DNA from 3 places in the Sedimenticola thiotaurini genome. Region 3 is predicted to be linked to each of the others. Evidence: riboswitches for the same ligand, from Rfam matches in the RefSeq annotation. Region 3 holds a riboswitch; each other region holds the start of a gene.
What was found. A riboswitch is a leader RNA that binds a small molecule or an ion and turns the genes downstream of it on or off. The one in region 3 is predicted to bind cobalamin.
Positions count from the first base shown of each region.

Region 1: it holds a riboswitch for cobalamin, as region 3 does, so the genes downstream of both, AAY24_RS05710 (TonB-dependent receptor domain-containing protein) here and bluB (5,6-dimethylbenzimidazole synthase) in region 3, are expected to answer to the same signal.
Region 2: it holds a riboswitch for cobalamin, as region 3 does, so the genes downstream of both, AAY24_RS02665 (helix-turn-helix domain-containing protein) here and bluB (5,6-dimethylbenzimidazole synthase) in region 3, are expected to answer to the same signal.

Region 1 is NZ_CP011412.1:1,272,502-1,282,426, reverse strand. Features, by position in the region: gene pheT (phenylalanine--tRNA ligase subunit beta) at 1-606, shown strand, start outside; gene AAY24_RS05730 (integration host factor subunit alpha) at 610-909, shown strand; gene AAY24_RS05725 (MerR family transcriptional regulator) at 890-1,249, shown strand; tRNA gene AAY24_RS05720 (tRNA-Pro) at 1,303-1,379, shown strand; gene AAY24_RS05715 (DNA-3-methyladenine glycosylase I) at 1,471-2,052, opposite strand; cobalamin riboswitch at 2,407-2,602, shown strand; gene AAY24_RS05710 (TonB-dependent receptor domain-containing protein) at 2,913-4,628, shown strand; gene AAY24_RS05705 (ABC transporter substrate-binding protein) at 4,829-5,653, shown strand; gene AAY24_RS05700 (FecCD family ABC transporter permease) at 5,650-6,657, shown strand; partial or broken gene AAY24_RS05695 (ABC transporter ATP-binding protein) at 6,729-7,433, shown strand; gene AAY24_RS05690 (16S rRNA (uracil(1498)-N(3))-methyltransferase) at 7,437-8,153, shown strand; gene AAY24_RS05685 (LysE family translocator) at 8,255-8,893, shown strand; gene AAY24_RS05680 (hypothetical protein) at 8,897-9,154, opposite strand; gene AAY24_RS05675 (Lrp/AsnC family transcriptional regulator) at 9,286-9,705, opposite strand; gene lysA (diaminopimelate decarboxylase) at 9,849-9,925, shown strand, end outside.
Region 2 is NZ_CP011412.1:603,686-613,610, reverse strand. Features, by position in the region: gene AAY24_RS02685 (YhdH/YhfP family quinone oxidoreductase) at 1-311, shown strand, start outside; gene cmoA (carboxy-S-adenosyl-L-methionine synthase CmoA) at 392-1,129, shown strand; gene cmoB (tRNA 5-methoxyuridine(34)/uridine 5-oxyacetic acid(34) synthase CmoB) at 1,126-2,106, shown strand; gene AAY24_RS02670 (hypothetical protein) at 2,233-3,117, opposite strand; cobalamin riboswitch at 3,374-3,574, shown strand; gene AAY24_RS02665 (helix-turn-helix domain-containing protein) at 3,755-3,979, shown strand; gene nudC (NAD(+) diphosphatase) at 4,121-5,041, shown strand; gene AAY24_RS18375 (metal ABC transporter solute-binding protein, Zn/Mn family) at 5,075-6,532, opposite strand; gene AAY24_RS02650 (hypothetical protein) at 6,575-6,919, opposite strand; gene AAY24_RS02645 (DUF2889 domain-containing protein) at 7,051-7,614, opposite strand; gene AAY24_RS18370 (esterase-like activity of phytase family protein) at 7,759-8,730, shown strand; gene AAY24_RS02630 (arylesterase) at 8,706-9,341, opposite strand; gene AAY24_RS02625 (ABC transporter ATP-binding protein) at 9,340-9,925, shown strand, end outside.
Region 3 is NZ_CP011412.1:783,559-793,483, reverse strand. Features, by position in the region: gene cbiB (adenosylcobinamide-phosphate synthase CbiB) at 1-417, opposite strand, end outside; gene AAY24_RS03480 (adenosylcobinamide-GDP ribazoletransferase) at 414-1,154, opposite strand; gene cobC (alpha-ribazole phosphatase) at 1,223-1,843, opposite strand; partial or broken gene cobT (nicotinate-nucleotide--dimethylbenzimidazole phosphoribosyltransferase) at 1,849-2,897, opposite strand; gene cobU (bifunctional adenosylcobinamide kinase/adenosylcobinamide-phosphate guanylyltransferase) at 2,894-3,421, opposite strand; cobalamin riboswitch at 3,510-3,720, shown strand; gene bluB (5,6-dimethylbenzimidazole synthase) at 3,767-4,498, shown strand; gene AAY24_RS03455 (sodium-translocating pyrophosphatase) at 4,804-6,810, shown strand; gene AAY24_RS03450 (RNA recognition motif domain-containing protein) at 7,048-7,503, shown strand; gene lexA (transcriptional repressor LexA) at 7,714-8,322, shown strand; gene AAY24_RS03440 (SET domain-containing protein) at 8,360-8,695, opposite strand; gene AAY24_RS03435 (polysaccharide deacetylase family protein) at 8,754-9,530, opposite strand; gene AAY24_RS03430 (Tex family protein) at 9,686-9,925, opposite strand, start outside.

The sequences.
Region 1 (9,925 bases), 490 kb from region 3:
CTGGTTTCCGGGGCTCTGCAGCCGGAAAGTTGGGCCGCTCCTGAGCGAAACGTGGATTTCTTCGATCTGAAGGCCGATCTGGAGGCGTTGTTCGCCCTGACCAGTTGTGCAGACGAATTTCGGTTCCAGGCGGAGACCCACAATGCACTGCATCCGGGGCAGAGCGCCCGGATCACCCGGGGGGATGAGCAGGTCGGCTGGATCGGTAAACTGCACCCGCAACTGGAACAGAAACTGGATCTCTCTTCCGGGGTCTATCTGTTCGAGATCGGCCTGAACCGGCTGATGGAAGGCCGCTTGCCTGCCTTCAAGCCACTCTCCAAGTACCCTTCGATCCGGCGTGATATCGCCATCGTGGTGGATCAGGCGGTCGGTTTTGACCAGATTCGACAGACTATTCGTGAATCGGTACCGGAAATTCTGAGAGAAATTCTGATTTTTGATGTCTATACTGGTGAAAAGGTAGACTCAGGACGAAAAAGTCTCGCTTTGGGCTTGATTTTACAGGAAAGTTCCCACACTCTTACCGATGAAAATGTGGAGCGTGTAATGGCGCAGATAGTCGCCGCGCTTGTCGAACGCTACAATGCACAACTGAGAGATTGAGATATGGCTTTGACCAAGGCGGATCTTGCCGAAAAACTTTTTGATGAACTTGGCCTGAACAAACGGGAGGCCAAGGAGATGGTTGAAATGTTTTTTGAGAAAGTGCGCATTTCCCTACAGGAGGGCTCACAGGTTAAATTGTCCGGTTTCGGAAATTTTGATCTGCGTGAAAAGAAAGAGCGCCCTGGCAGAAATCCGAAGACCGGGGAGGAGATCCCAATTTCAGCGCGCAGGGTGGTGACGTTCCGCCCGGGTCAAAAACTGAAGGCGAGGGTAGAAGCTTATGCTGGAAGCAAGCAGTAATACTGCCGATCTGCCGGCGATACCCGGCAAACGCTACTTTACCATCGGTGAGGTGAGTGAGCTGTGTGGTGTGAAGCCACATGTGCTGCGCTACTGGGAGCAGGAATTCAGTCAGCTGAAGCCGATCAAGCGGCGTGGTAATCGCCGCTATTATCAGCGCCATGATGTATTGATGATCCGCCAGATACGCAGTCTTCTGTACGATCAGGGCTTTACTATTGGTGGAGCGCGTCAGCAGCTCTCTGGAGAGGGGGCCAAGGAGGATCAGGATCAGAGTCACCAGATCGCCCGGCAGCTGCGTGCGGAACTGGAAGAGGTGTTGCAGATCCTCAAACGCTGATTCCTGCAGCATTGACAACAGTGTGCATACCGCCTAGTATGCGCGCTCAGTTTCGGGCGGTGGCGCAGTCTGGTAGCGTGCTTGTCTGGGGGACAAGTGGTCGCAGGTTCAAATCCTGTCCGCCCGACCAAACGAAAAAAAGGGGTGTCCGCAAGGGCACCCCTTTTTTGTTGTTTGGGTTGGAGTCCGCCCCGGTTTTTACCCCGGCCGCGTCTGCTGGTTCAGGCGGAGTCCAACAGTTCCCGATGCCGGAAACAGTCCAGGGTGTGGTCATTGACCATGCCGATGGCCTGCATGTAGGCGTAACAGATGGTGCTGCCGACGAACTTGAACCCGCGCCGTTTCAACTCCCGGGACATGGCATCCGACTCGGGTGTGGTGGCCGGAAGCTGCTGCAGTGATGGCCAGTGGTTGATGATCGGTTCATCGTCCACAAAGCGCCAGATGAAGCTGGCAAAGTCACCGTATTCGGCCTGAATATCCAGGAACAGTTTTGCATTGGTGATGCTTGCCATCACTTTCAGGCGGTTACGGACGATGCCGGGATCGGCCAGCAGTTGCTCCACTTTGCTGGCGTTATAGCGGGCGACCTTCTGTGGATTGAACTGGTCGTACACCTTTCGATAGTGGTCCCGCTTGCGCAGTATGGTAATCCAGGACAGACCAGCCTGGGCGCCCTCCAGAATCAGGAACTCAAACAGGGTTCGGTCATCCCGGCAGGGCACGCCCCACTCCCGGTCGTGATACTGCTGATAAAGGGGATCTGATCCGGCCCAACCACAGCGTTGAATGTTGCTTGGCATGACGTTATTACCTGCACGGGATAAGCGCATGTTTTATGGAATAAAGCCGCTTTATCGGCGGCAGTTGGGTGTACCGGCAGATGATCCGGATCAGAGCTCTCCATCTCCGCTGGTATGGGCCATATCGGCTGTTCCGTGCCGACCGCCGGTCGCCCGATGATAACATCGCTGGCTGGGTAAGATCTGTAATCGCTTCGCAGATGATGGCTCCAGGTGTACCTGTTTGTATCCATAACCCCTTTGTTGGGAAATTAACCACTTCTGCTGGGCTCTGCTCGGCCTTAATTTCCAGGCACCGCTGTTTAACTTGTGAATAGGGGGATAAATCCCTTGTGGATTTTCATGTATGGATTAAAATGGCCGCCTCTGAAAGGTGCCCGCTACGGGTTAATAGGGAACTAAGGTGCGCCTCATCCAGGCAACTCCTTGACTGTCCTCGCAACTGTAAGCAAGTAGTCCGGTCTCATTACGCCACTGGTCCGATGATTGGGAAGGCGATACCGGGTAATGATCTGCAAGTCAGGAAACCTGCCTTTCACGCGTCGCATTTCTACCGAACGGGGTATTCAGTAGAGCGGTCTTCCGTTAGCTGACGCATCCACGCAGGTCGGAAAAACCTGTGCTTGTATGCAGTCCCGCTGTGGCCATGCCCGGGTAAGGCATTCCCATCACTCGCAAGTCTTTTTCCGTCCTGCATTGTCTTTAGAATGCACTCCCGCAGTGGAGTAACGGAGAGGCCTGTAATGACCTGCAAGAAACCTTATTCACCAGCCGTTCTATCCACACTTTGCCTGCTATCGCCTATTGCGCTTGCTCAGGCAGCCACTTCAATAAATACCATCAACGTGACCGCCTCTCGAATGTCTCAAACGGTTGATGAGACCCTGGCGTCAGTGACGGTGTTGACCCGAACGGAGATTGAAAAGAGTCAGGCCCGGGATATTACCCAGTTGCTGGATGGCATCCAGGGACTCAGCATGAGCAATAACGGGGGGCTGGGCAAGACAACCTCAATCCGGTTACGGGGCACCAACTCCAACCAGGTTTTGGTGTTGATCGATGGTGTCCGTATCGGCTCGGCTACCCTGGGAACGGTCAGTTTTCAGGATATTCCGCTGGCTCAGGTTGAGCGCATTGAGATCGTCCGGGGACCCCGCTCCCAACTCTACGGTGCCGATGCCATGGGTGGGGTGATACAGATCTTTACCAAGCGAGTGCAGTCCGGAACCCAGATAAATGCTGATGCGGAGTACGGTTCGCACAATACCCGTCGTCTGGCCCTTGGGGTAAACGGCAGCCAGCATAACCTGGAGTACGGTTTTAACCTGTCTGATCTGCATACTGATGGATTCAGTGCCCTGAAAAACAATAATCCGGATGACGACGGTTACGATAACCGGGCTTTTTCCGGCCATCTGGGCTACCGTTTTTCCAACGGGCTGAAGCTCACGGTCAGTGCCCTGCGGGCCAAGGGTGAAAATGAGTATGACAGCGCCTGGGGACCGGCCAATTTCTACGACTCCGAGTCGATACAGCAGTCGTTGAACGGCAAGCTGGAATATTCGCCCAATGATATTTGGGATATATCGCTTTCAGTCGGCGAAAGTCGAGACGAAATGACCAGCTATGTGAATGATGTTTTCAACTCGTTCTTCAATACTAAACGCCGTCAGTTTACCTGGCAGAATGATGTGGCTCTGGGTGAGGAGAGCATTCTGACATTCGGTTTTGATTACCTGCGGGACGAGGTGGCCGGCACCAGTAACTACAGCGTAAACGAGCGGGATAACAAGGCGGTATTTGCCCAGTACCAGCGGGAGTTCGGGCGCAATGATATCAGCATCGGGCTTCGGCATGATGACAATGAATCGTTCGGGACCTACAACACCGGCAGCATCTCCCTGGGACGGGAGTTAACCGAAACCCTCCGGCTGGTAGCTTCCTACGGAACCGGCTTTCGTGCTCCCACATTCAATGATCTCTATTACCAGGATCCCTGGGGATCCAACGGTAATCCCAACCTGACCCCGGAAGAGTCGGAAAGCTTGGAGTTGTCTCTGCGTGGCAAGCCGTCCTGGGGCAGATGGAACATCAATCTGTTTCGAACCGATATCGACGATCTGATCGATTGGGTAGAGGTGGCTCCCTTCACCTATCAGCCACAGAATATTGGCCGGGCCCGGATCAATGGTATGGAGGCGGGGGTGACCACAGAGCTGGCCGGCTGGGAGATAAGCGGCAACCTGACCCTGCTTGATCCGCGAAATCGTATAACCGGTAAGCAGCTGACCGATCGCAGCAAGCGGTCCCTGCGTATCGATATTGACAGAGCCTTTGGCAGGACCGAAGTAGGCGCCACGTTCAATGCCCGCAGTCACAGCTTCAGTGACACGGACAATACGCTGCTCACTGATGGTTTCGGTACCCTGGATCTGCGGGTGGCACAGCATTTGACCAGCGAGTGGACCCTGCGTGGGCAGATAAGCAATCTGTTTGACCGGGACTATGAGACCATCCGCACTTATAATACCGGCGGCCGGGAACTGTTTGTTTCTCTCCATTACGTGCCAAAATAGTCCGACCGGTTAGATAGTCGAGGGCGGAACCAGGATCGGGGCGCGCAATAACAGGGTTGTTGCACGCCCCGATCCTGCTTTTAGTCGTCAGTCGCGGGCGTGGTGGAAGATGCGGGTATCGGTCATAGAGATCCAGGGAATTTGGTTGGCTTTGGCGATGGCGGACTTGACCCGTCGGGACAGGTAATCAGGAATCAGTTTTGAATCGGCGTCTACTCACTATTCTGTTTTTGATGTTGTTTGCCGTTGCTGTCAGTGGCGCCGAACGGCCTGGCCGGGTGGTCTCCATCAACCTCTGTACCGACCAACTGCTGCTGATGCTGGCTGCGCCGGAGCAGATCGCCTCGGTCAGCCACCTGGCCCTGGAAGCCAACAGCTCCTTCATGGCGGTGCAGGCGGCCAATTATCCGGTCAATCATGGCAAGGCGGAGGAGATCCTGGCCCTCAAGCCGGACCTGATCCTGGCTGGCGCCTATACCGATCGACCGCTGATTGCCCTGTTGAAAAAACTGGGCTACCGGGTGGAACAGTTAGCCCTCTCATCCAGTATTGAGGATGTTCGTCACAATATCCGCCTGATTGCCCGCCTGATCGGCCGTGAAGCAGAAGGACGGCAGATGATCCAGACGATGGATCAGCGCCTGGATCGTATAAAGCAGTTACGGCCCAAGGTCAGGCCACGCGGCGCTTTTTATCAGCCCAACGGTTACACCAGTGGCCGGAACACGCTGCAGCACGCGGCCCTGGAGCTGGCCGGCTGGGAAAATATCTCAGCTCAGGAGGGGGTGGTGGGCTATGGCGCCATTGACATGGAGCGGTTGATCCTGGCCAGGCCGGTGCAACTGTTCACCTCCTCTTACTCACCGGGTACTTACTCCCGGGGACAGCAGATGCTGGAACATCCGGTGCTGCGCCGGCTGACCCAGGGCAGGGCGCCAATCGAGGTGGCCTACCGCTACTGGATCTGTGGCGGTCCGATGATCGCTGACGCGGTGGAGATACTGCACCGGAGTCTGCCCAGGTGAACCGCCCGATAAATATACCGCATGGCAGGCTGGTCCTGATGCTGGGTCTGTTGGTGGCGCTGCTGTTTGTCGCTTCACTGTTCTTCGGTTCCAATCCCCTGCCGGTGTTGCAGGCCGCCCGGGAGAGTCTGTTGGATACGCCCACCGTGCTCGGCCTGATCTTCGCCGAGATCCGTCTGCCCCGTGCCCTGATCGCCCTGTTTGCCGGGGCTACCCTGGGTCTGGCGGGTGCCGCCATGCAGGGCCTGCTGCGGAATCCGTTGGCCAGTCCAGGGCTGATCGGCAGTGCCAGTGGAGCTGCTCTGGGGGCGGTTGGCATGCTCTATTTCGGGATGGGGGCCCTGTTGCCACTGGCGGTGCCTATGGGGGGTATGGCCGGGGCGCTGCTGGCTACCTTCCTGGTCTACCTGATGGCGGGACGGGAGGCCGGTACCCTGACCCTGATCCTGGCCGGTGTTGCCATCAACGCCCTGGCGCTGGCCATGATCTCCCTGCTGCTGAACCTGGCACCGAGCCCCTATGCGGTGCGGGAGATCGTGCTCTGGATGATGGGGTCGATAGCCAATCACAGCATGCACGATCTGTGGATACTGCTGCCCGGCGTGCTGCTGGGCTGGGCCATGCTACTGGGTACCGGCCGGTCGCTGGATGCCTTGACCCTGGGGGAGGAGACCGCCAGTACCATGGGGATCTCACTCACCCGGCTGCGCTGGCGTATCTTTCTGGCGGTAGCCCTGTCGGTGGGTTCGGTGGTCTCCATTACCGGCTCAATCGGTTTTGTCGGCCTGGTGGTGCCCCATCTGCTGCGGCCCCTGGTGGGCTTTCAGCCATCACGACTGTTACTGAGCAGCGCACTGGGTGGTGCGGCACTGCTGCTGGCGGCGGATATCACTACACGGCTGTTCCCGGTTGGCACCGATATCAAGGTGGGGGTGGTGACCTCCCTGGTGGGGGCGCCGTTTTTCCTCTATCTCATAATCAAAAGTCGGCGCTATCAGCTATGAATCGACTGCAGGGTGAAAATCTGCTGGTATCCCTGGGTGGGGTATCTGTGCTGAAGGGGGTCGATTTCAACCTCAAGGCGGGTGAGATGCTCGGTCTGATCGGACCCAACGGGGCGGGTAAGACCACCCTGCTGCGGGTACTGGCCGGTCTGTTGAAGCCCGCTTCAGGCAGTCTGTTCTGGGGCCGGAGCGACTATCTCCAGTTGTCCCCCGCAGAGCGGGCCAAACGGGTCGCCTATCTGGCCCAGAGCGGTACGGCCCACTGGCCCATGAGTGTGGAACGGCTGGTCTCTCTGGGCCGTCTGCCCCATCTGTCCGACTGGCAACGGCCGGGTGAGGCGGATGAGGAGATCATTCAACAGGTGATGGCGGAGACCGACCTGAGCGATTTCCGCACCCGGCAGTTCGATACTCTGTCCGGCGGAGAGCGCTCCCGGGTGCTGCTGGCCCGCGCCCTGGTGGCGGAACCGGAACTGCTGCTGGCGGATGAGCCGGTGGCGGCGCTTGATCTGGCCCACCAGATTGAAGTGATGTCGCTGTTGCAGTGCTATTGCCAAAGAGGCGGATCGTTGGTGGTGGTACTGCATGACCTGCGCCTGGCTGCCCACTACTGTGACCGGCTGATGCTGTTAGTGGCGGGTGAAACCCTGGCCGATGGAACGCCGGAATCGGTCCTGACCGGCGATAACATGGCGCGCGCCTTCGGGGTGCGCCTCAGCAGCGCTGCCACGTCGATTGCGGAGACCCTGAAGCTGCCCTGGGAGCGGAGTCGCTAGACAATGAATCTGCTGCTGCTCGATCAAGCGGATCTGCTGGAGAGTGACGTTGCGATCATCCGCGATCATCGGTTGCAACATCTGCTGAATGTTCACCGCGCCTGCCCCGGGGATCGTCTCAAAGCCGGACTGCTCAATGGCGAGATGGGCCAGGCGGAAATTCTGCGCCTGGATGGCCAGCAGGCGACACTGCGCCTGATGCTGAATGAAACGCCACCCAAACCCTTGCCCCTGATCCTGGTGCTGGCACTGCCCCGTCCCAAGATGTTGCGTCGCTGTCTGGGTATGGTGGCTGAACTGGGCATCAAACAGCTCTACCTGATCAACAGTTATCGGGTGGAGAAGAGCTACTGGCAGAGCCCCCTGCTGTCACCGGATGAGATACACCAGGCCCTGCTGCGGGGATTGGAGCAGGCCAAAGACACCCGCCTGCCGCAGGTGCAGATACGGCAACGTTTTAAACCGTTTGTGGAGGATGAACTGCCCGGATTGGTGGCGGGCAGGGCCGCACTGGTGGCCCACCCCTATACTGGTGGCGCCGGTAATCCTCCGTTGCCCTTGAGCCAACCGGCGCTGGTCTGTGTCGGACCAGAGGGTGGATTCATCTCCTACGAGGTGGAGAAGTTGCAGGCGGCTGGTTGTCGGCCGCTGGCATTGGGTGAGCGGATCTACCGGGTGGAGACAGTGCTGCCCCTATTGGCGGGTCGACTGTTTGGTTGATGGAGGGCCACTGCAGATAGTAGTTCAGCAGGCGGATTCAATCGTGCTAGAATGATTTATTGCTTATATTTTTGTAAGCTATTGAATATAAAGTGAATTATATGTTTTTTGATACCTATCTCTGGGCCTATCTGGTGGCCATTATCCTGCTCACGGTGGCACCCGGGGTGGATACCCTGCTGGTGATCAGAAACAGCGTTCGCGGCGGCTTCAGGGATGGGGCACTGACCAGTTTTGCCATCTGCATGGGGGTATTCGTGCATGCGGCGGTCTCTGCCGGGGGTATCTCCCTTATCCTGATGCAGTCGGCCCTGATGTTCTCCCTGCTCAAACTGGCCGGTGCCGGTTACCTGGTCTGGTTGGGAGCCAGGAGTCTCTACAGCGCCTATCGTGGGGAAGCGGGCCTGAAACTGGAGTCTGGAAAGATCCGGCACCGGCAGGTCAGCGCCTGGACCTCCCTGCGGGAGGGCTTCCTCTCCAATATACTGAACCCCAAGACCGCTATCTTCTACATGGCGTTTCTGCCCCAGTTCATCCAGCCGGGCGACCCGGCCCTGACCAAGTCCCTGTTTCTGGCCGGCTTGCACTTTGTCATTGCCAATATCTGGCAGCTTGCGCTGGTGCTGATGGTGGGACGGGTAACCAACTGGCTGGCCCGCCCCCGGGTGGGGCGCTGCTTTAACAGCCTGACCGGGTCGGTGATGGTTCTGTTCGGTATTCGCCTCGGCTTTGACTCCTGACCGCTATACCTCGTCCTCAAGCCATTCAATCAGGTAGTAGAGACGGAACCCTTCGGATGAACGGGAGGGACCGTACACCAGGGCGGGAAAGTGCTGCTCCTTTGCCTCGGCCTGCTCAATGGCGCTGCTGCAGGAGTCCACGATCTGCACGCAGTTCTCGGCAAACCGGGCCCGTTTCTTACCGGGGGCGTAGATCACCGCATACTGTTTATTGACCACCGAACTGGCCGGGTCGTTACCGTGGGTTCTGGGAAATTTCATTAAAACACCGCCTGTTGCCAAGGAACGCTTTCAGCTTAACGCGATTGCAACCGGATGAAAAATCAGCCCTGTTAATCGCTGAATAGTTGCAGTGGATGGTGGATTACAGCTGTTGTCGCGGAACCGGCCGGTTACGGGGAGATTGATTGCAGCACCGGACAGGTGAGCAATCTTTTCAGATCCGGCAGTTGCTCCAGTTCACGACGGATCTGATTCAGGCGCTCCATGGAATCGGTTTCGGCAAACAGGATCAGGTCCACCTCGCCACTCAGGGCGTGTCCGGAGCGGAGTTCCGGGATGGCCTGGATGGCCGGTAGCAGCTCATCCAGTTTGAAGGGGGAGAAGCTGAGCTGGAAGTAGGCCTGAACTGCTTGCCGGCCGTTCTCCGCCAGTTTGAGGGTATAGCCCTGGATAATCCCCCGCGCTTCCAGGCGTTGTATCCGCTCTGCCACCGCGCTGCGAGAGAGGCCGATATCACGCCCGATAGCGGCCAGCGATGCCCGGGCGTTCTGTTGCAGGCGGCTGATGATCTGTTGGTCGAATTTATCCACTACACGATTATGGCGAGTTCGGGGGGCTCCCGTCCAGCACTCTCCTGATAGGCGATTTCACGGAAATAACCGACATTTACCGGTCAATAACCGGCCTGTTTACAGCTGTGTTGTGGCTTGGTCGTCAGTAGCATGGGCGCCAGATGAGCAGCACACCCGTCAACTATCCGCCAGCGGCTCCACTTGCCGGCGGGATCAAACAGAGGAGCGCGTCGGTGCC
Region 2 (9,925 bases), 180 kb from region 3:
ACATGCTGGCCAGCGCCATTAAGGCGACCCGTTATGGCGGCGTTGTCACCTGTGCCGGCCTGGTGGGCTCCCCGGAACTTCACACCACGGTGTTTCCGTTCATCCTGCGCGGGGTATCCCTGATCGGCGTCGACTCGGCTGAAGCCGACATGGCCGAACGGGTCACCGCCTGGAATCGCATGGCCAGCGAATGGAAACCGGACTGCCTGGATACCCTCACCACCGAAATCACCCTCGATGAGGTACCGGAAAAGCTCAAACAGATCCTCCAGGGACAGGCCCATGGCCACTACCTGGTCAAGATAGCCTGACGCCTGCCAATCAGGGATAATGGCCGCCCGCGGTAGTGTCGCGGGTGGCCATTTCTCTTTCCGGACCATCGACCATCCAGATGAAACGCAATACAGAGCAGGACCGGGTCTACTCCGACCCGAGGGAACAGATTGACAAGTTTGTCTTCGACCAGCAGGTAGCACGGGTATTTCCCGACATGATCGGGCGCTCGGTGCCAGGCTACGACAGCGTGATCAATCTCAGTGGGGTACTGGCGGCCCAGTATGTGCAGCCCGACACACTCTGTTATGACCTGGGCTGTTCCCTGGGGGCCACCTCCCTGGCTATTCGGAATGGTATCCGGGTGCCGGGTTGCCGCATTATCGCGGTGGACAACTCGCCGGCCATGCTGGAACAGGCGGCGAAACGGCTGCCGGCGGCGGACGGTGCCACACCGATCGACTTTGTCTGCGCCGACATCACCCGGATGACGTTTCAAAACACCTCCATGGTGACGCTCAACTTCACCCTGCAGTTCATTCCGCTGGAGGAGCGCAGCGCTCTGCTGCAACGGATCCAGGCCGGATTGCGCCCCGGCGGCATCCTGATCCTGTCAGAAAAGATCCGCTTCGAAGATCCGGAAGAGGAGCAGTTGCAGATCGAGATGCACCACGCCTTCAAACGGGCCAACGGCTATAACGACCTGGAGATCAGCCAGAAACGCAGCGCCCTGGAGAATGTACTGATCCCCGAGAGTCTGGCACGCCACCAGAGCCGTCTGAAACAGGCCGGCTTCCGGCGGGCGGATCTCTGGTTCCAGTGTTTTAACTTCGTCTCACTGGTGGCGCGCAAGTGATCATCGACACAGCAGCGCTTGGCCAGCTGATGCACTCCCATGGACTGGAGAGCTGGGCCGAACAGCTTCCGACTCAGCTGGAACAGATTTTCAACCAGCGGCCCCATGGCGATCTGGATCGCTGGCTGGCGGCAATTGCCCGCCTGCCGACCCTGAAACCGGCCCAGGTGACCCTGGACGACGCCCGGGTATCCGTGACAGGCACTCGCCCCCTGACGGAGTCAGAGCGGTCCGAAATCCACGATCTGCTTCAGCAGCTGCACCCCTGGCGCAAAGGTCCGTTCCAGCTGCACGGCATCCCTATCGATACCGAGTGGCGTTCAGACTGGAAGTGGGACCGGCTGCGGCCACACATCAGCCCGCTAGGGGGACGCAGCGTGCTGGATATCGGCTGTGGCAACGGCTATCACTGCTGGCGTATGGCCGGTGAAGGGGCGGAACTGGTCATCGGCATCGACCCGACCCAGCTGTTTCTGGCCCAGTTCCTCGCTGTCCGCCACTTTCTGGGGCCGGACTGGCCGGTCCATCTGCTGCCCATGGGCATCGAGGATCTGCCGGCCAACCTGCGCGCCTTCGACAGTGTATTCTCCATGGGCGTGCTCTATCACCGACGTTCACCGATAGATCATCTCTATGAGCTGAAGGCGGCACTACGACCCGGTGGTGAGCTGGTTTTGGAAACCCTCGTCATTGAGGGGGACGCAGGCAAGGTGCTGGTACCGGAAGGCCGCTATGCCAAGATGCGTAACGTCTGGTTCATCCCCACCGCGGAGACCCTGGCCGGCTGGCTGAAACGCTGCGGTTTTCGGGACGTGCGGGTGGTGGATGTCACCCCCACCACCACCCAGGAGCAGCGTGCCACCGACTGGATGCGTTTTGAATCCCTGGCCGATTACCTCGACCCACAGAATCAAAGTCGCACGATCGAGGGTTATCCGGCGCCGTTGCGGGCCATCCTGCTGGCCACCGCACCCTAGCCAGGGCGGTTGATCGGGCCCGGAGCCACCCGCAGAAGCGGCTCCCGCCCCGATCTGATGGGAACACCACTCGCGGATGAAACCGCTCCGGCGCCGAAGCCTGGACCAAGGCCGGATTACTACTCCCTACTTACCACCCACGGCCATCTTCAATGACGCTTCGATCCCATCCGGCGCATCGGAGATTTTCATAAAGGTGGACATGGTCAGATCGGGAAAGCTCTGGGCGATGCGGAACTTGCCGTGCAGCATATAGACCCGCTTACCGGACACCAGCAGCTCATAGGGAAGATGGGCGGTATGGCGTAACTCGCCCTGGTCGATAATCTTCATCACCGCCCCATCCGCTCCCGCTCCCTCGGTGACAGAGACACTGAACAGGGACTCATCCTTGCCCAACACATCCACCCGGGCGATCTTGCCAACCCCACCTCTTCCAGCGGCCAGTCCCGCTTCGACCGCGTCCAGAGCGGCCTGGTAAGAGTCAAAACTGGCCAACTCCACCTGATCGTCGAAATAGGGCATGAACATCATGTAGTGATACTCACGCAGATTCTCCCTCGTGCGACCACCCTCCGTGCCGAAGGTTTTGTCCCGTCCCAAAGCGCTCTTCAGACGTTGCGACAGCGTCATGAAATCCCCCGCCATTCGGTAAACATTCCCCATCCATTGCGGGTCGGTATAACTGACCTGTACCAACCCGTCCCGCTCGGTCAGGGCGACCCGCAGCGCCGCCCCAAAACCGCCCATGGGGGATGCCGCGGCCTGCTTGCGCAACAGCTCATCGGTAATGATCAGAATCCGTGCGCCCGCATAGGGGGCATATTCACCCGCAATGGAAAAGCCGGCGCCGGTCAGTGCCTCCCTGACTGTTGCCACCTTGGCATCCAGTGGGGTCTGGACGATCTCCGCCAGCACAAAAGGACGGAGTCGCTCCTCTGCCTGGGCAACCAGTGACAGTGAAGATAAACAGAGTATTAGCAGCACCGCTGCAAGACGGACAGTTCGCATGATTTCCTCCCAAGATGTTGATGGGCCCTGGTCGTGGCCTCTTATTCTGCTCATGATTTTTATAGGTGAGCAGTGTGAATCTAGCAGATCAATCCAGAGAAGAACATTCGATTAATCTTATTCTGGTAATAAGTCACTGTCCCGATCAACCACATCAAATACGGGTTATCAACTCACCGGCAGATGGTGGTGACGCCATTCCCACAGAACCCGGTCACAGCTCGGAAAAAGCGCCTTGCACTGATCAGCGGGCTGTCGATAGAATGGCCCCGATGGTTCCGAAACGGCATCAGCCGACGGGATTAAAAGGGAACACGGAACGGGAAAACCAAGCCGTGGCTGCCCCCGCAACTGTAAGCGGAGAGTTCATGTCAATTTGCCACTGGAGCAATCCGGGAAGGCGACATTCGAACATCGACCCGCGAGCCAGGAGACCTGCCATCGACAAATCATTAATTTCACTGGGACGGGGCGTCCCTAAGGAACAAAACCATGAAATCATCACATAGACCGACCACCGTGACCGGTCAGCTCAAGATTACCTGCCTGCGTTTTTCCACTGCTGAGCCAATCCGTTGCTGTTGCTGAAAGCCAACAGCCGTTGCTCCGACTATCAACCGATTACGCAGGAAACCGTATGCATCACAGTGACCCCTACTCTTTTGCCAAACGACTCAACAGCTGTCTTCATCAAGCGCGTATTTCACAACTGGAACTGGCCAACCGGACCGGACTGAAACCGACCCAGATCAATCACTTCTGCTGCGGCAGACGACTGCCCAATCTGAGAAATTTCAGCAAGATCTGCCAGTCCCTGCCGGGCGCCGATCCACGCTATCTGATGGGCATCACTGATACCTGACACCTGACCGGAAGAGTTGGCCGCCCCCTCCGGATGGAGGCCGGCCGGGATTGCCCGTTTGATCCTGCCCCGGTCTGGAAGCCGTGCGGGAGGTCGTTCCGGTTTTGCTTTTGGAGTAGATTTTGACCATGCTAGGGAGCAATGAAACAGCCCAACTTCTACAGTAATCCGGGATTCGATCGACTGGACCGCTACCGGGATGATACCGATTGGCTGCAATCCATCCTGGCAACCAAGCAGACCCGGCTGCTGCCGGTGTGGCGCAATCAGCATCTGGTGACCGACCATAATCGGCCGGTCTCCTTTCCGGGTGACCAGGACCGGGGGCTGTTGGCGCTCGCCCAAGAGCGGATCCTGCTGGGCCGCGATGGGGAGGGCACTATCTGGCTGGCCCTGGATATTTCCCAGCTCGAGCAACCCCTGGACTGGCTGCCCTGCCCGGCCGAGCAGACTTTCCGTGACCTGCGGGTGGTCGGCCCGCTGGTCGACCGGCACAGTGGGGCGTTGCTGGCCCATGCCCGGGCCATGGTCTACTGGCATCAGCACCACCGTTTCTGCCCTAACTGCGGCAGCCAGACCCACTCAACCCGCGCCGGACACATGCGGGTCTGTAGTGACTCGGCCTGCGGACGGGCACACCACCCGCGCACCGATCCGGCAGTGATCATGCTGGTCCACGACGGCGATTACTGTCTGCTCGGCAGGCAACCTAGCTGGCCACCCGGCATGCACTCCACCCTGGCCGGTTTTGTCGAGCCGGGGGAGAGTCTGGAGGATGCAGTGGCGCGGGAAGTGTGCGAGGAGGCCGGTATCCGGGTGACCGGTATCCGTTACCACTCCTCCCAGCCCTGGCCATTTCCAGCCTCGATTATGCTGGGTTTCTATGCCCGGGCGACCAGTAGCGAAATTCAGGTGGATGGATTGGAGCTGGAGAGCGCCAACTGGTTTCACCGGGACCAGCTGCTGGAATCACCGGAGGATGAGCATTTCCATCTGCCGCGTCGGGACTCCATCTCCTGGCGCCTGATCGAGACCTGGATGAAACGACAGCACCCGGACTGAAGCCCAGCCCGGGTGCGATGGGAAGATATCGGATTATTTCGGCAGGTATTCGTTCAGAGCATCCACCATCTGCTTGGCAGAGATGCCATGGGCAAACTTGGTGATGAACTCTCCATTCGGCGCCATCAGGTAGACGCTGGCGGTGTGATCCATGATATAGAGATCGGGGTCGCCGCCCTCCTCTTCCACCTTCTCATACCTGGCCCTGTATCCTTTAACCACCCGGTCTATCATGCTTCTGCTACCGGTCAGACCCACCAGATTTTCGTTGAAGTATTTCACATAGTTTTTCATCACATCCACATTGTCACGTTCCGGATCGACGGTAATGAAATAGGGTCTGATCAGATTGGCCCGCTCACCGAGCAGGTTCAGCGCCTGTGATATGACCTGCAACGAGGTGGGGCAGATATCGGGACAGAAGGTGTAACCAAAATAGACCAGCTGGAATTTCCCCAGCATATCCTTGTCAGTGAAGATCTGGCCATTGTGATCCACCAGCATGAACTTGGCACCCACCTTGGCGGTTTCCGGCTCATAGAGCTCCTCCTTGGCGGCAACCTGCCCGGCGTCTCCATCAAACTGGAGGCAGGCCTTGATGGTATCGGTATTCTTTTGCATCAGCTCAAAGTAGAGATCCGGTCCGGCCTCCATCGTGGCGCCAAAACTGTCCAGGGTGCCGATATTGATATCCACATCTTCAGTCAGCAGGGGGAGTTCCGGCATCGGCATACCGTATTCGGTCAACAGACAAGCGTAATAGCCCTCTTTCAGTTTGGCGTGATTCTGTAACAGGGAGAGGGCATCAACCGGCTGATAAGGCGCTTGGGCCAGTACGCCCCGGATCTTCAGCGCATAGGCCTGTTCAAAATATTGCAGCGTGTCGTAGTAAGCCATACCCACACCGCTTTTCAGTCCGCGATAGCCGTACTCCAGTTTGCGATCCAGTTCAGCCACCCGCCCCAGCAGCTGGGCACGATTTCTTCGATAGAGATGGGCCCGGCCGGTATCCGCATCCATCAGTGCCCGGGAGAGCTCATCCACCAGAATCAGCACATTGCGGCTGTCCAGCCAGAAATAGGGGTCACGCAGCTCGGCATCTTCCCGCTTGTCCCAGCGGGACGGCAGGATCTTCAGCTCCAGGTTATCCAGCAGGGTAACGACCCGGGCGCCACGCTGTTGTGCCTGGGCAACCGGTTTAACCAGAAATTGCTCCAGTTCCGGCCCCACCCAGACAATCAGATCCGCCTGTTCCAGGCTGGTCTGCTGCTCGGCATCCATCTGGTAATTGAACGGCAGCTTTTCACCATCCAGCAGCAGCTGCGGTCCCTCGGTACCAACCATCAGCCCCGACAGGATGGAGTGGATTGGCTTGATACTGGTGACCACCCGAAAAGCCGAATCGGCCAGGAGTGGCTGGCTGACCAGCAGCAACAATGCCAGAAGAATGGAGTGTAAAGAGTTGAAAAAAACTGCGGTTAGCCTGTTCACGAATTTCTACCCACCTACATGTACTTGGATCGAATGGATCTCTTAATTGGCGAAAGCAGCTTCCAGTTCCAGAATCGCTGCGTCCACCTGCTCGCTGAAGACTCCCTCCTCCGGACAACCGGTCCTGTTCTCGAGGATTTTGAGAAACGCGGTATTGGTGGTGCTATCAAACAACTCCCCGTACTGACGCCGTTTCGGAAGTGTCAGTACCAGAGTTTTTTTCATACGGCGGGTTTCAATCAGATAGTGGCAGTTAAGCGCCATGCCGTTGAGTTCGCCCAGTTTTTGCACCGCGGCCAGCTGTACGTCATCCATGCCGTCCGCCCTTGCCACACTACTGAGCAGTAGTACCAACAGGGTCGCTACAGTCAATCTGAAACCCATCATCGCGCTTATCACCTGAAATTGATCGAATAGTCGTATGAGTGGAGGATTATAGGTACCCGGAACAGCCGGGTAATTGCCTAAAATCAATCTTTAACCTTTCCGTACCCGGTTGCCCAACCCGGGCTGTCGGGTCAATCGGCTGCATCCCGGGGTCCGGTATAGAACTCGGGCCAGCGCTCCCTGACCACCGGCCCATCGCTGGCCAGGCCGATGCAGGCATCCAGAATACGTGGCCGTTGACGCACCGGCTGCTGTCTGGCCCGCTCCTCCAGCGCCCCATGCATGGTCTGATAAGCGGTAGTGGCCAGTGGCCCGAGCAGCTCCATCAGGTGGGTACAGCTCGATTTCCGCTCAATCCGGTCTCTCACTGCACGCATCCAGCCGGGGCCGATTTTCAGACCAATCAACTCCCGCATGATCTCTGCCGTCTGCTTGCAGGCCAGATAGGGGGTATCGTCAGAGACGGCAATCACATCATGGATGACAAAATCCAGATCCAAAGTGATCCTCAGATGCAGGTCATGTACCGGCGCACCCGGCTCCAGATAACCCCGATGGCGGGTATCGAAACCGAAAGTCTTGGTATCGGTCAGATGGGCTTCCAGATCCCAAAGACCATCGCTGCGCAGATAGCCCTGGCAGGTGATCCGGCGGGTATGGAGATGTTCGCGTTCGACGGGGTCGGGTAACGGCACGGCGGTTCAATCTCATGACGACAGGAGTGGGAAACCATAATGGCAACAGCGGCGAATATCAAACCAGGCCGGGATCCGGCACCGGGAAACAAGCACTGCCGGGACCCTTGACGCCTCCCCGGTCGCCGCCTATTGTCTCCCGCCATGACTCTGATTCAACGCCTTTTTTTATGCCTGATTCTGTTACCCGGTTGGGCCCGGGGCGATGCCGACAATCTGATCGGTCGTACGATCGTTGTTTCCGACCAGGTCGGCAACGGTGAACCGTTCATGGGTATCGAACTGCTCGGCAGCCTGGCACTGCGGGGAGATTCGGCACTTGCGGAGCTCTCCGGGCTGGCCTGGGACGAAGATGAACAGCTGTTGTTTGCCATCTCTGACCAGGGCCGGATCGTGAAACTGGCGCCGCACTTCAGCGACGGACACCTCAGCCAGGTAGCGCTGCTTGCGGTCCATCCCCTGCTGGACCGGCGCGGCAAACCACTGCGCGGTGGCTGGAGCGACGCCGAGGGGCTGACATTGGAAAACAGCACCAACGGCATCCGGGGTGACAGCCGCCTGATCATTTCTTTTGAGCGGCACCACCGTATCGAACGCTACTATCCGGATGGTCGCTGGCACTCCACCCTGCCGTTTCCGAGCCTGCTGGGCCAGAGCGACTACCGGCCGAAAAACAACCGGGGACTGGAAGCGGTCACCCTGCACCCGGAGTACGGCATCCTCACCGGCCCCGAGACACCGCGCAGACACCATGCACCCTACCTGATCAACACCAGCGGTCGGACCTGGCAATACCGGTTTCAGGAGGCCGCCGGAGCGCTGGTGGGCCTGGAGGCACTGCCGAATGGTGACCTGATCCTGCTGGAGCGCGCCTACACCTCTATCTTCGCACCCTGGGTGATCACTCTGAACCGGGTGCGGGCCGCTGACCTGGCCACAGCAACAACGGTGCCCATCGAGCTGATCGCCCGCTTTGACAGTGGACAGGGTTGGCTGACACAGAATATCGAGGGATTGACCCGGCACCAGGGCAGTCACTTCTTCATGGTCAGTGATGACGGCAACATGCCCTGGGCCCAGACCCAGTTGATCTATTTCAGGCTCTTGTCGGAGTGAACGGAGGTCTCTTCAAGCATCGGCTGCAACTGCTCCCAGACATGTTCCAGCATTAACGGCTGCCCCTCCGCCGTGGGATGGATGCCATCGCTCTGCATCCACTCCGGCCGATCCGCCACGCCAGCCAGGAAGAACGGCACCAGCGGCACGTTGCGCTGTTCGGCCAGATCCCGATAGATTTGCAGGAACTTCTCGGTAAATGCCTTGCCGAAGTTCGGTGGCAGCATCATGCCCAGCAGCAGTGGCCGGCTATGACTGGCCCGGGCAAGTGTTATCATCTGATCCAGATGGTCACGGGTCTGGCGATTACCGAGTCCACGCAAGCCGTCGTTGCCACCCAGTTCAATAATCAGGATATCCGGTTGGAACTGCTCCAGCGCCCGGGGCAGGCGTGCCAGTCCGCCGGCGGTGGTATCACCCGATATACTGGCATTCACCACCCGATGGGGATAACCCGCCTGTTGCAGGCGGCTTTGTAACAGGGAGACCCAGCCCCGGCTGCGCTCAATACCGTAGGCCGCGCTCAGACTGTCACCCAATACAAGAATCACCGGCTCGGCGGCCGGTACGTTAGACATCGCAAAAATCAGCAGCAGGAAAAGTTTTTTCATGGATACAGATCATAACCCAGATGACATATTGGTAAAGGCTACCGGCGTAGGAAAACAGGTCAATGCGCCGGGCGGCACCCTGACCATTCTGCAGGACATCTCCCTGCAACTGGCCAGCGGCGAGGTAGCCGCCATTCTGGGGGCATCCGGTTCGGGTAAATCCACCCTGCTCGGGCTGCTGGCCGGTCTGGATGAGACCAGCAGCGGCGACATCGAACTGTTTGGCAAGTCCCTCAATGCGCTGAGTGAAGACCAGCGCGCCGCACTGCGGGCCGGCAGAGTCGGATTTGTATTCCAGTCTTTTCAACTGCTACCCGGTATGACTGCCCTGGAAAATGTCATGCTGCCACTGGAGCTGGCCGGTACCGCACAACCGGCGGCAGGTGCCACCGAGGCGCTGCGCCAGGTGGGTCTGGCGGATCGCCTGCACCACTACCCCGGACAGCTCTCCGGCGGCGAACAGCAACGGGTGGCCATCGCCCGTGCCTTCGCCCCCGGCCCCCGGCTGCTGTTTGCCGATGAGCCAACCGGCAGTCTTGACCAGGCCACCGGCAGCCACATTATCGACCTGCTGTTCCAGATGC
Region 3 (9,925 bases):
CAGTACCGATTCGATGGTTGCGCTGACGATGGCCGGGCGTTCCATGTTTTCAGTATCCCGGCTGACCATCATGCCGACCCGTTGTCGCGCAACGGGTAAATCATTCCGTTGCAGCGCTTCCACCACCCTGAGTGCATGTTGAGCGAGACTTTTGGCTCCCACGGCCAGATAGAGCAGGATTCCATCAAACAGAGGGCCGAACCAGTCGCTCAGGATCTGGGCAGCAACTGCCATGGGTGCAACCAGGAGCACAACGCTCAACAGTCCCATAAGTCGCAACGGAACAGCGCCCGAACGGTTCAGCTGCTGTTCCGTAAACTGCGCCAAACAGCCGAACCCGGCCAGGGGATGATAGCGCCTTGGCTCGCCCAGCAACTGATCCAGTAAAAGGGCAAATACGGACAGGATCGTACTCATAGCAACAGTGCTGCTGCCACCAGGGCCATCGTCTCACCAAGCTCACAAATGGTACCGGCACTGTCACCGGTAAAACCGCCGATGCGGGACAGCAGCATGGATCGGTAGATGACAAACAACAGCCCGCAAAACAGCAACATCCACACCGCGACCCATCCCTGGATCAACAGGCAGAACAACAAAGCGGCCAGAAGTACTCTTCCAGCCTCTAAGCGGGGAAGATGGGCGGCCAGCATGGCACCCAGACCGTGTGGCCGGACATAGGGCAGGTAGAGAAAGCTGGCAATAAGATTGCTACGGCCAATCAGCGGAGCCAGCAGAATCACGCCCCAGGCATCCTGCATGATCAGGCTATTCAGCGCGGCCAGTTTCACTATCAACAGTAACACCACGGCGACCACCGCACTGGGACCACAGCGGGGGTCTTTCATGATTTCCAGGGTGCGCTCCCGGTCACCCTGCCCGCCTATCCAGGCATCGGTCATATCGGCGAGGCCATCGATATGCAGTCCGCCGGTAATCGCCACCCAGACAGTCAGTACCAGGGCTGCACATAGCAGGGATTCATCACTGCCCACCAACACACCGGTCAATATGAGCAGCAGACCGATCAGCAGTCCCACCAGGGGATAAAATAACAGGCTCCTACCCTGCTCCGTCTCACTCAGCAGGGGCAGGTTTGCCGGTACCGGGAGTCGGGTGAGAAATTGCAGGGCAAAGAAAAATTGTCTGATCATGTTTGCTGTCGGAATCAGAAGAGAACGAGAAAGAAAAAGTCGGACTGCCGCTAATCAGCCCGGTCCGGTTAATCCAGTGAGCCGCAATGAAACACCAACCGCGGGCAACCCTGTTCAATACGAATACGGCTGATTCCGGCATACGGCAGCTCTATCCTGAACAGGTGGGTCAGCGGCATCTGCAATACCTGGCCAATGATCATTCGATTGACACCACCATGGGCGACAATCAGCAGATGTTGCCCCGCATACTTCGACTGGATCTCCTGCCAGGCCGATCCCACCCGCTGCTGGAACCGCAGCATGGATTCACCACCCGGCGGGGGGCACTCCACCGGGTTGTTCCAGAAGTCGCTAACCCGCTGGGGCGACTCCCGGTACAGCACCTCGGGTGAGCATCCCTCCCACTCACCGAAGCCAATCTCCATAAGCCGCTCTTCAAAAGTCATTGGAATGCCGGATTTTTTGCTCAATTCGCCGGCAAATTCGGCACAACGCTTTAATGGCGAAGCGACAATCCCGTCCCAGGGGGCATGTCCGGCAGTTGCGTCACGCATCTGCTGCCACCCCCGGCTGCTTAACGGATCATCACGCCAGCCACGAATCAACACTCCGCCTTCCGGCTCACCATGGCGAATCAGGTCGATCGTGGTGACGGAGGAGCTATCCAGGTTAGCCGTAGTCGACAATTGAATCAGCCCTCATCCACGCCCGCATCGGCAAAGGTTGCCATCTGATTGTGCAGTTCACAGGCAGCCCGCAACAGTGGCACCGCCGTCGCCGCCCCACTCCCTTCGCCGAGCCGCATACCGAGATCCAGTAACGGCGTAGCATCCAGGGCCTGCAGCAGGGTCCGATGACCCGGTTCAGCGGAGTGATGGGAGAACAGCAACCACTCCCGGACCGCCGGCTGGAAACGTACCGCAACCAGTGCTGCTGCGGTGGTAATATAACCGTCGACCAGTACCGGTATACCCGCCTGGGCGCAGGCCAGATAAGCACCGGCCAGGGCAGCAATTTCGAAGCCACCCAGGCAGCGAAGTGCCTCCAGGGGCTCCATTTCAAGCCCTCCGTAGCGGGACAGCGCCTCCCGCAGCAGTGCCGCCTTGTGGGCCACGCCCCGTTCATCAAGCCCGGTCCCCGGACCGGCCATCAGATCCGGTTCGACGTTCAGCAGCGCACAGCCCAGCGCCGCTGCGGCTGTGGTGTTACCGATGCCCATGTCGCCACCGATGAACAGATCGGCCCCCTGCTCCTGGGCCCTGATGGCGGCCGCACGACCCGCATTGAGGGCGATTGTCAGCTGCTCACCGGTCATGGCATCCTGGTACTGAAAATTGGCGGTTCCCGGGCCGGCCCTGTGGCTGATGACGCCTGGCAGGCGATCCGGCTCGACAACAGTCCCCACGTCCACTATCTCCAGTTCAGCCCCAGAAACCTGGACAGCACACTGATGGCGGCCCCACCCGCACAGAAATTGGCAATCATCTGCACTGTCACTGTCTGCGGATATGCGGAGATACCGGATTCGACCACGCCGTGATCCCCGGCAAACACGGTCACCCGTACGCTCTCTACCCGGGGAAACTCCCGCCCCTGCAGCGCGGCCAACCGGATCGCCAGGCTCTCCAGTCGGCCCAGTGATCCGCTTGGTTTGGTGAGTTGTTGCTGCCTTTCCCTGGCTATGTCTGTCTTGGTTTTGTCCGGTTGCACGACCGGATCATTCAGCCAGCCTGGTTTCAAAGCGTATCCCCTTTCAGTGTCAGTGGCAGCCCCGCCACAGTTAAAATGACCCGATCACAGCTGTTAGCCACCCTCTGATGCAACCAGCCGGACTCATCCTGAAAACGTCGCGAGATCTCACCCAACGGTACAATACCGAGCCCCACTTCGTTACTCACCATGACCAGGTTACCAGTCAGTTCTGACAATACTGACAGAAACGCTGTCGTCTGTTGTTTAAAGTGACGACCCTCATCCATCAGCAGAATATTGGATAACCAGAGGGTCAGGCAGTCCACAATCAGAAAATGACCCGGCCCGCAATGCTCCCGGAGCGCCTCGGCAAGATTCAGAGGCTCCTCCACCAGCAGCCAGTTATCGGGTCTGCGGTCCCGATGTGCCTGGATGCGCCGCGCCATCTCCACATCACTCTGTTCGGCAGCGGCGGTTGCTATATAGATCACATTGTCGCCCGACTCGGCGGCCAGTCTTTCCGCCAATGTGCTCTTGCCTGAGCGGGCGCCGCCAAGGATCAGCTGTTTCACGTCCGGATCACCCGTAAGATGAAAAGGCACACATTATGGGGCGCAAATAATCAGAGGTAAACTTCCGCAGCAAATCCTGTAAAATTGCCAACCCAGTAAAACTTCAGGTGCCCGGCTCTGTAGAGCCGGGAGAATCGGGAAAGCGGTGCGACTCCGCTACGTGCCCAACGCTGTGATGGGGATTTCACAGACCGGCGGTTGTTTTACAGGCTGCCGCCAGCCACTGGACATAGGATTCGGGAAGGCGTCTGTGGAAGTGGAACCTGAGTCAGAAGACCGGCCTGAAGTGCAACCTCATCGGATACCTGGTCAAGTATTCGTGATTTTCCAGACAAGGGGAATATTATGGAAAATCCTTCAGGCCACCTGCAGGAAGTGGTCGAATTCAGCGTGGCGGAACGCGACGCACTCTATAAGGCCATCTTCTCCCGACGCGATGTCAGAGGGCAGTTCAAACCAAACCCTGTACCGGATCAGGTCCTGGCCCGGATACTAAGGGCCGCGCACCACGCCCCTTCCGTAGGCTTTATGCAACCCTGGAATTTCATGCTGATCCGATCTCCTGCCATCAAGCGGCAGGTCCATGGGCTGTTCCTGGAGGCGAACCGGGAAGCCCGGGAGATGTTTGAGGCAGACAAAAGGCCACTCTACAGCGCCCTCAAACTGGAGGGCATACTGGAATCACCGATCAACCTGGTGGTTACTTGTGACCGGGAACGGGCCGGCCCTGTGGTGCTGGGTCGTACCCATGACTTGGCAATGGACATCTATAGTAGCGTCTGCGCGGTTCAGAATCTCTGGCTGGCCGCAAGGGCCGAGGGGGTGGGTGTCGGTTGGGTGAGTATCTTCGACCCATCGAAATTGAAAGAGCTGCTCAATCTGCCAGCCCGGGTAGTTCCCATCGCCTATCTCTGTGTCGGTTACGTGGAACACTTTTTCACCCAACCGGAGTTGCAGAGCACCGGCTGGCGAGACCGGTTGCCGCTGCAGGACCTGGTCTACTTCGATCGCTGGGGAAACAGTCAGCCGGAGAAGGAGGGGAATCTGTTATCCGAACTGGCCAAAACCCACGGCTAGTCCCGCTATTCAGCGGGAACAAGCACGGTCTACCCTGGCAGGTAAACGGTTGGGCAGTTTATTGATATACCGCAAACATTTACTCCATCACGGACTGTGAATGACTCTGGATTCAGATATACTCTCGATTGCTTTTATTAATCAGGCTATTCGAGCAGTTTATTTAGCTTTACCATAGAGCAGTGTAATTCCATTGGTTTCATCGATCTTGTATCAGAACTGTCAAATCACGGGTTAATGTCATCTCTTATTGTCAGGCCCGTCCGGTTGTTTTTTTATTTTGAATAAAAAAAACGAGGGGAGAAATGAGTTTAAGTCACTTGATACCACCATTTTTAGGAATATTGGGCCTGGTTGCGGCCTTTAGAATCTATAAACTGGTCATGCAGTACGAGACCGGTAATGAAAAGGTTACCCGGATAGCAGAAGCAATTCATGAAGGCGCCATGGTCTTCATGCGACGCGAATACAAAATGCTGGGGGCATTCTCAGCCGTTCTCGTCATACTGCTGCTATTTATGCTGGGGGTCAAAACTGCCTTTGCCTTTGTGGTCGGGGCGGGCGCCTCTGCCCTGGCGGGTTATATCGGCATGTTCTCGGCCACCCAGGCGAACGTGCGTACCACCACGGCGGCCCACGAAAAGGGAGCCTCCGAGGCCCTCTCCATTGCCTTCTTTGGTGGCTCCATTATGGGGCTTTCAGTAGCCGCATTGGGACTGCTTGGTCTTGGTACCCTGTACCTCTTCTTCGGCGGTGATCCGGAAACTGCCCATGCCATTCACGGTTTTGGTATGGGGGCCTCTACGGTCGCCCTCTTCTCCCGTGTTGGTGGCGGTATCTTCACCAAATCCGCTGATGTGGGTGCCGACCTGGTGGGTAAGATCGAAGCCGGTATCCCGGAAGATGACCCACGCAACCCCGGCGTAATTGCCGACAATGTGGGCGACAATGTGGGCGATGTGGCCGGTATGGGATCCGATATCTTCGAATCTTACTGCGGTGCCATGATCGCGACGATCGCTATCGCTTCCACCATGACCGTCGATGTCCTGGACCCATTGGGTCAGCAGGCGGACCTGATGTTCCTGCCTCTGGCGCTGGCATCGCTCGGTCTGATCTGTTCGGTCATGGGCATCCTGCTGGTACGCAAGTACTCGGCTAAGAGTCCGGAAGTTGCCCTGCGTATCGGCACGATCAGTGCGACCATCATTTTCATTATCACCTCCCTGATACTGATTAAGCTTATCGGGGTATCGGCTGCCGTCTGGGGTGCGGTATTGTCCGGCGCGGTCGGTGGCATAATCATCGGTCTGGTTACCGAATACTATACCGCCGGCAAACCGGTCATCCAGATAGCAAAATCGGGGGAGACCGGCCCGGCGACCGTCATGATCGCGGGACTCGCTATCGGTATGCAGTCCGTGGTCATCCCCATCCTCACAATCTGCGCCATTATTTTCGCTTCCAGTTCCCTGGTCGGCCTATACGGTGTGGGTATTGCAGCAGTGGGTATGCTGGCAACGGTCGGCATCACCATGGCTATCGACGCCTATGGCCCGGTGGCGGATAACGCCGGTGGTATCGCTGAGATGGGCGGGCTGGGCGCCGAGACCCGGGAGATCACCGATTCCCTGGATGAACTGGGTAACACCACGGCGGCTATTGGTAAAGGGTTCGCCATTGGCGCTGCTGCACTGGCTGCTCTGGCTATCATTACCGCCTACGTGGAGACCGTCGCGGCCAACATCCCCGATTTTGCACTCAGTCTGAATAATCCCCATGTGCTGATCGGTCTGTTCATTGGGGGCATTCTGCCCTTCCTGATCGCCTCGATCACCATGACGGCTGTGGGTGATGCGGCATTCGACATGATCAAGGAGATTCGACGCCAGTTCCGGGAGATTCCCGGGCTGATGGAGGGCACCGCTGAGCCGGACAGTGCACGCTGTGTGGACATTGCCACAACCGCTGCGCTGAAAAAGATGATCCTGCCGGGTGTAATCGCGGTTTCGGCACCCATGGTGGTGGGTTTTGTCCTGGATGCGGAAGCGCTGGGTGGCATGCTGGGCGGCGCCCTGCTTGCCTGCGTCCTGTTGGCACTCATGATGGCTAACGCCGGTGGTGCCTGGGACAATGCGAAAAAGCATATTGAAAAGGGTAACTTTGGTGGCAAAGGCTCGGATGTTCACAAAGCCGCTGTGGTCGGCGACACCGTTGGCGACCCCTTCAAGGACACCTCGGGCCCGTCGATGAATATTCTGATTAACGTCATGGCCATTGTCAGCCTGGTTATCGCACCGCTGTTGAGCTAACCCGCACGGGTGAAGCCGATTCCGGGCTGATCCCAGAATGACCGGCGGCCGTATACTTACGGCCGCCGGTACTTCAAAGCACACCAGTCGATATATTTCCCCTGGTAGTGCTATATTTCAGGTAGTTGTCGATACAGTTACACGCCAGCGCCCCTTGTTGTGCCGGGGATCTTTAAGGCAGTGCAACTGTCAAACAGCTTGAAGCACTTCAGGAACAGCCTGCACAAGGATTGAGGTATGGAAATTTTCATTCGAAGGTTACCCAAATCGACCACCCGTCTCCATCTGATGAAGTTCATATCCGATGCACTGAAGCCGAAATGGTACCTGCTGCAGTTTTCTCCCAAAGGGACACTGCGTCACTGCGATATCTGGCGTATTGATGATCCCCAGACCAAACAGGTCGAGTACCATGGGGTTGCCCGTATCGAACCCCCTTCTGCGGCTCTGCAGTTGATAAACAGACTCAATGGACAGCCGTTTAGGACCAAGATTGTGGAGGTCAGAAAGTTTTTCCATCGCTCATCAGAGCGGGACAGAAGGCGTCTTCAGGATGAGCAGATCGCCAAAGAGTTTAGCGAAAAACGTAAACGGGACCGCAGAAGATCCGGCTTGCATATCGATCATCTCCACGCTGGAGTCACAACCGATTCTCTACCTCCATCGGGTTTTAAGGTGGCCTCCCACTCATGACAGCGGGATAAAGCGATCAGCTACACCGCCTTGAGTTCCGACAAGCAGTAAGCCGGAATACACTGCTATTGATAGTCAATGGCAGCACACTCTCCCATACGCCACTTCCCACATTGGTTTCCAGCATTTCACACAAGAATTTGCCGCAACCTGTTTCCCATTGGTTCTCTTTGCACTATAATAGAACGAAGCTAGAACAGGGAGTCAGGTATGAACGATCATTTAACGCGCAGACAGCAGGAAATTTACGACTACCTCCAGACAAATCTGGATAAGTTTCCCCATCCCCCCACGCTGGATGAACTCTGCAACGCACTCGGACTGAGTTCCAAGGGATCGTTACACAAACAGATTCAGGCCCTGATAGATGCCGGCTTGATAGAACCGATGAATAACCGCCGCCGGGGTATAAGACTGACCAACCCGGATAGGAACGAAGATCAGGGCTTGCCGTTTCTGGGTTACATTGCAGCAGGTCAACCAATTGAGGCGATTGAGCAACGGGAAACCGTCCAGGTTCCGGATTTTCTGCACACCAGCCGACCCTGCTATGTCCTTCAGGTAAAGGGTGACTCGATGATTGAAGAGGGCATTCTTGACGGCGATCAGATCATCATCGAACAACGGGATCATGCACGCAATGGTGAGATTGTGGTTGCCCTGGTGGATGGCAGCGAAGCGACTCTCAAACGTATAGAACAAAAACCTGACCGTGTGGTGCTACACCCGGCTAATGCCAATATGTCGCCCATGGTCTATGCGCCGGAACAAGTGCAGATACAGGGTATACTGGTAGGACAAATGCGTCGTTATCACTAGGAGAGAACCGGCACCGCTGCGCCCATAGCACCATGGGTTACTCCGGTTCATAGTTAAAGGTAATCTCCTCGTTCTTCCCGATTTTTACCCTGGCGTACAGATCAAAACCATCAAATTCAGCGTTACCCGGTATCTGATGATTAAGGAACCGCAGATAGTTCTTACCGCTGCGACCAACTGCATTCTCTTCATCATCAGGATCATAGACCCAAAGCACGTAGGTGCCATTCCGGCGTGCAACCGGCCCATGATAGGTACCGATATATTCACCCTTTGACAACGCCCGTTTGGCGAACACGCCGGTTCCGTGGATGCTTGAGGGGGCGATATAAACCAACTCCTTGAGCTGGCTGTTTTTAATACGCAGTTCCATCGACACCTAATCTCCCATTATTGAGCCGTGACAGCATAGTGCCTCAGGACGACCTATCTCATTTCCGCGTACTTTGGATTGCGATGTGCTCAGCGCGCCCATACACCGTACCCCATCCCACAAGGTGTCTCTTCAGGGGGGCATCAGCAATGCTGTTATAGAGTTCGCCAAGTGACTTGATTTCCCACTGCCCCCCTTTCCACATAACCAACAATCGCTCAAAGACCTCCAGCAGTTCAATCCCCTCCCTCTCAGCAGATAGACTGAATACCTCGCCATTGGGCATGATGCGCTGACATGCCGCGTAGAGATATTGGTGCAGGTTTTCTTCGTCTATTCCTTCCTGGGCCAGGAGTTCATCCAGGGTCGGCAGAGTTGTAGGTATCTGGGGACAGTTTGACGACACGCCCTGGGACTCCGGTAAAAATATGTGCTGACCGCGCACATCGGAAGCAAAATCAAATCCCAGTTCCTCCTCTTCACTGAACAAGTGAGGATTGACCTGCCATCCCAGGGCGGCAAAACAGTGTGGTGCCTTACCAAACAGATCAGTAAATGCTTCGCAGGCAAACGCCAGTTCACTATAGGTCCAGTCAGCGCTCTGGAAGGCCACGTCCTGATGCCAATCTGATGCGGTATAGGAGGCAATGCCTATATCGTGACCTGCATCGGCCACGGCCAGGAGATTGCTCCTGCAGCGTTTGCTGATTAGGGGGGCCGGCAAGTGCCTTCTGACCAGCCTGGGGATCTGATCACCGAAAGGATAACGACTATAGTCAGGACCAAGGCTGAAAAAGAATGTCGCCTTGACCTGATGCTCATCCAGCAGACGCAACAGGGCCGGCACCCCTTCACGAGCACCTTTTTCCGATCCAACTTCTATTCTGAGAGCTACTCGCAACTTCCTACACTACCTTACTTGTGACTGAACCCGATCAAAACAGTGACAAAGTATACACAGAGTAACGGGGTAATTGGGATCAAATACCCCTAACGCCGTTTTTTTAAAGCATCTCCCAGCGCAGCTGCCATAGCACCCCCCATAGGCGGATTATTCTGAGCAGGCCGTTTTACTTGTCGCTGTTTTGGCTTTGCCGCGGTTGTCCGGGCCGAATCGTTAGGACGCCTGGCTCTGTTATCACCGTCACTCTGATCTGACAATCGCATACTCAGACCAATTCGTTTTCTGGCAACGTCTACTTCCATGACCTTCACCTTTACCAGATCACC